DNA from 2 places in the Acetobacter sp. AC2005 genome. Region 1 is predicted to be linked to the other one. Evidence: riboswitches for the same ligand, from Rfam matches in the RefSeq annotation. Region 1 holds a riboswitch; the other holds the start of a gene.
What was found. A riboswitch is a leader RNA that binds a small molecule or an ion and turns the genes downstream of it on or off. The one in region 1 is predicted to bind cobalamin.
Positions count from the first base shown of each region.

Region 2: linked by a shared signal. The riboswitch ahead of QQM41_RS13965 (hypothetical protein) and the one ahead of QQM41_RS06975 (CbtB-domain containing protein) in region 1 are both predicted to bind cobalamin.

Region 1 is NZ_CP149625.1:1,423,594-1,425,797, forward strand. Features, by position in the region: gene QQM41_RS06970 (LysR substrate-binding domain-containing protein) at 1-52, opposite strand, end outside; cobalamin riboswitch at 170-390, shown strand; gene QQM41_RS06975 (CbtB-domain containing protein) at 796-1,014, shown strand; gene QQM41_RS06980 (CbtA family protein) at 1,038-1,772, shown strand; partial or broken gene QQM41_RS06985 (carbohydrate porin) at 1,891-2,204, opposite strand, start outside.
Region 2 is NZ_CP149627.1:54,748-56,951, forward strand. Features, by position in the region: partial or broken gene QQM41_RS13955 (IS3 family transposase) at 1-325, shown strand, start outside; gene QQM41_RS13960 (hypothetical protein) at 592-951, opposite strand; gene QQM41_RS13965 (hypothetical protein) at 951-1,229, opposite strand; cobalamin riboswitch at 1,424-1,666, opposite strand; gene QQM41_RS13970 (hypothetical protein) at 1,736-2,143, opposite strand.

The DNA of each region.
Region 1 (2,204 bases):
CCGTAAAGGCATTGAGCATGGCTAGTGGGGGAATGCGGTATCGTTGGTCCATAAGTCGCCAGTCAGGGAAAAGTCTGCAGAAACAGGTGGGTTAAAATGGCGGCTCTGGCAAGAGTTATACCTGCATAATCAGGCAAAGATTGAAATATGAAGCAAAAATAAGGTAAGGGTTGCGCCATCTTACAACGGTCCCGCGCAAGCGGGTTTGAAAGGGAATGCCGGAGGTTCCTGCTTTGGAACCCAGTCGGCAACTGCCCTCGCAACTGTAGGCGGAGAGCCTATTACTCCTTAGCCGCATAAAGCGGCAGTCACTGGTGTTCGCATCGGGAAGGCTGAGTAATGCGCAATGACCCGCAAGTCAGGAGACCTGCCGTTGTTGTCTTGTTTAATCGCCGGGCGAGGGAACCGGAGATGGATGATTTGCGATGTTTACTCCTCTGCCCTGGGCAGATTTCTCCTTAAATACATCTTGGGCTTTTGTCTTCACGCGGCGTGGTGAAGTGTAACAATGCTTTGTGTTCCAAATAGAATTTGGAAGAGGTTTTGGTATGCTCTGCACCGTTGATTGCTGGTTGGCGAGAATCTGACGGATGGAGCAGGCAAGTACCTCACATGGAATGACGTTCCTTTTGGGTGCCGCTTTTCTCAAGGTGGGAGAACAGCAGGCGTGCTCGGAATGCCCTTGCTGTTAGGCTTCGTCCTTCTATGATGAGGGCCGACCAAACCATGAAATTCTGTTTCACACTCTTTTGTGCCTGCTCTGGCGGGCTTTAAATTTAAAAAGGATACAACATCATGAGCACATCTGTTCATACAGCTATGCCGGTTGCGGCAGCGGGCCAGAGCATTCCGGTTCGTGCCATTCTGCCTTGGGCTGTTTTCGGCCTGATTGTTTCTGCACTGCTGATCTACTTTGTAGGTGCAGAGCAGGGCGCCACTTCCCTGATTTCCGGACATGCTGTGCATGAATTTGTGCATGATGGCCGCCATCTTCTTGGTTTCCCCTGCCACTAAGGCACGAGAGGAAAGTTTTACTCATGGTTGGTCGTCTTTTAGCCCGCGGCATGGTCGCGGGCATTCTGGCTGCATTGCTTTCTTTTGTATTTTCAAAAATTTTTGGTGAACCGCAGGTCGCTTTGGCTATTGCGTTTGAAGCCGCTCAGGATGCTGCTGCAGGTGCCGCGCCAGAACCTGAACTGATAAGCCGTGGTGTGCAGGCATCTTGGGGCTTGCTTACTGCTGTGCTGATGTACGGTGCCGCATATGGCGGTATTTTTGCGATTGTTTTTGCATTTGCCTATCAGCGTCTTGCAACATTAAGTCCACGCGCTATGGCATTATTGCTGTCTGGCGTTGGGTTTTTAACGTTTGTGCTGATACCAGATTTAAAATATCCACCCAACCCACCTGCAGTTGGGCAGGAAGAAACCATTGCGCTGAGGACAGAAATGTATTTTGCAATGGTTGGTCTTTCTATTGCCATTTCCATGATTTGTTTGTTGGTGGGGCGCGCACTGTCTAACGTAATCGGGCATTGGAACGCGGCTGTATGTAGCATTATTCTGGGGATTGCGCTTGTCGCCGCTGTGCAATTTGGTCTGCCAGATTTTAATGAAGTGCCAGACAATTTTCCTGCTGTAGTGCTTTGGCGTTTTAGAGAAGCATCTATCGGAATGCAGATTGTTTTGTGGTCTGTATTGGGGCTGGTTTTTGGTGCTTTGGCTGAAAAATGCCTGCCATCAGCAAACGGTGTGGCGCGGAAGACTGTCTGATTTTTCCGAGCGGCCTTCTATACAAACTTTGCGTGTATAAAAAAGCATTTCCTAACGTTGCCATTTTTTCCATTTATGGAATGGCAACCGAAAGGGAATGCTTTTTTATTTATAATTTTTAGAAAGTGATGTTGGAATGGAGCCCAAAAATGGCTTCATTCCCGACAAGGCGGTTGCCCGTCCAATCCGTTACACCGCCAGAGGGATGCCAGACATATTGGAAGTCTGGCTGCATGACCCACCAAGGGGTGACCTGTGCCTGATAGGTAAGTTCCAGATGGTTTTCATTGCCTTGTACAGGTGCGCCAGAGTTACGATCATACCGCCGCTGGCCAGAAGAAGCACGGCCAATGCCCCAGCCTAGGCCCACCGTATCATTATCACGTCCCTTGAACGGGGCTTTAAGATTGATGCCCGCATCAATGGCAAAGC
Region 2 (2,204 bases), on a different replicon from region 1:
AGGGAAAAGTGACCCACCATTCCGACCGCGGCTGTCAATATGTGTCCATTCGTTACACGCAAAGACTGGCTGAAGCGGGGCTCGTTGCTTCTGTCGGCAGTGTTGGGGATTCCTATGATAACGCCTTAGCAGAGACCATTAACGGACTTTACAAAACCGAACTCATCTATCGGCAGGGGCCAGGGAAGCTGTTGAACTGGCAACACTTAAATGGGTCGACTGGTTCAATAATCGGCGGCTCCTGTCCTCCATTGGAAACATCCCGCCAGCAGAAGCTGAGGCACGCTTTTATGCACAACAGAAATCACATGCATTAGCCGCTTAAATCAGATAAAAAACGTCTCCACAAAACCCGGGGCAATTCAACTTTTGCGTGCACGAGGTATCTCGCCTGATACTGGAGGACTGAATCATGATACTCAAAAACGTGCATCTTCATAAATGTACACATTCACCGTTTCATAAAATGATTTTTCAAGGGGATTATGATAGCCAACAAGGCTATCATCCATAAAAACCATTGTATGTGTACCCCGGCCCATTCCCTGCTACAAGCAAGACATGGGCCGGAAAATATGGAATAATAAATAGTTAATACGATAAAATTTTAATGATTTCATTCCTATAATGCAACGCATGAAGCGGACTTATAAAGCCTAAAAACATTCTTATAAAATCCAATATTTTCTTATTATTTAATAAGTACAAACCATCTAATTTATTTATGATATTTTTTTCTTCATGCTCGGAGATAGTAAGATGATTATATTTTTCTACACTTCCGTTTCTGGTCAAATCCCATATCGTTGTCATCAATCTTTGACGGGTTAAAATAGAATAGTCCGACCAAACCACCTGTTGCTCACCACGGCAAACGGTTGTAGCGATATGGACCAATTCGCCAACAGAAAGTTCGCGATGGTTAGAAGGTTTTTTTTCCTGCTGTGTCATCAGATGCCCTTTTTCGACATCAGTTTTTGATGCAATATACACCCTCTGCGCGTCAGGCGTGCAGCAGCACGCCCCCAGCGAGAGGAATACCCTGCCTCGACATACCCCATCAATATCAAAGAAGTGCGTATACTTCCGATATCTGTTGCTGGAATACCATAATCTCCGCTTATGGGGAGAGAAAGAATAAAGCGGCGCTGTCCTTCTGTCAGTAATTTCGAAGACAGATAAGGTCTGGAAGCTCCACTTTGGGCCGGGAAATTGATGATGTGGCTCATAGCAACTCTCATGGCTGTATGTCGGGGTTATGGCCAAGACAGGTTCATGCACTTGCGAACAAAAGCATTTCGCTGCATTGGACCTGCTCCGACCCAGTGCTCGCCACCATAACATTCGTTAACCGACAGGCAGCCATCTGCCATACTGATCTGTACATGTTTTTCGTCCTGCCTTCGGTTCATCCCGCCCGACGACATGGTGAAACAACGATGGCAGGTCTCCTGACTTGCAGATCTATCTTTTTCGGCTGCCTTCCCGGTACGCCAGCACCAGTGACTGTTTTATGTTTACAATAAAACACATATCCGAAAAAATCTCTGCCTACAGTTGCGGGCACAGTCTCTGACTTAATCCATTACTGGTGCCAACCAGCGCATGGATATCACAGCGTTCCCTTTTAATCCGTTTGCACGAAACCATCGATTTTGTTAAAATTACCTACCAAACGTCTATCAGAAAAACAAATTCTCCTTATGCATAGCTGAAGATTTTTAAAGAACATTCTCTATTCAACAGATTTTTTTTCGTAATTGTAAGTACTGCAATACATAGCCATTGCAGCTTTTTGTGCACCAATAAGATTTTGCACGGCAATATAAGTTTGCACATATTCTGTTCCTGACGTGCAAGCAGAAACATGTTGCAATGCCATTACCATATCCAGTGTTGCATCCAGCAATGGCCTAAAGTGCGCTTCTAGATAATCACCCCGTGCCTGATGATGAACGGGTAAACCTGTAATCATACACTCGAACAAATCATAGCCGTTTTGTTGCAGTTGTACTTCAACAGGTAGAAAATATTCTGGCCCGAAAAATTTGGAAATACACGTTCTGTCTGGCGCAAGCATGATAATTTTTTCAAGCAACGGATGTGAAGCATGGCTTGTTGTAGAAATAAAAGGTAACCTCACGATTGAACCCTTTCTACACGGCCAAAAGACAAACTATGTCGTTCCTGCAAATAACACAGGA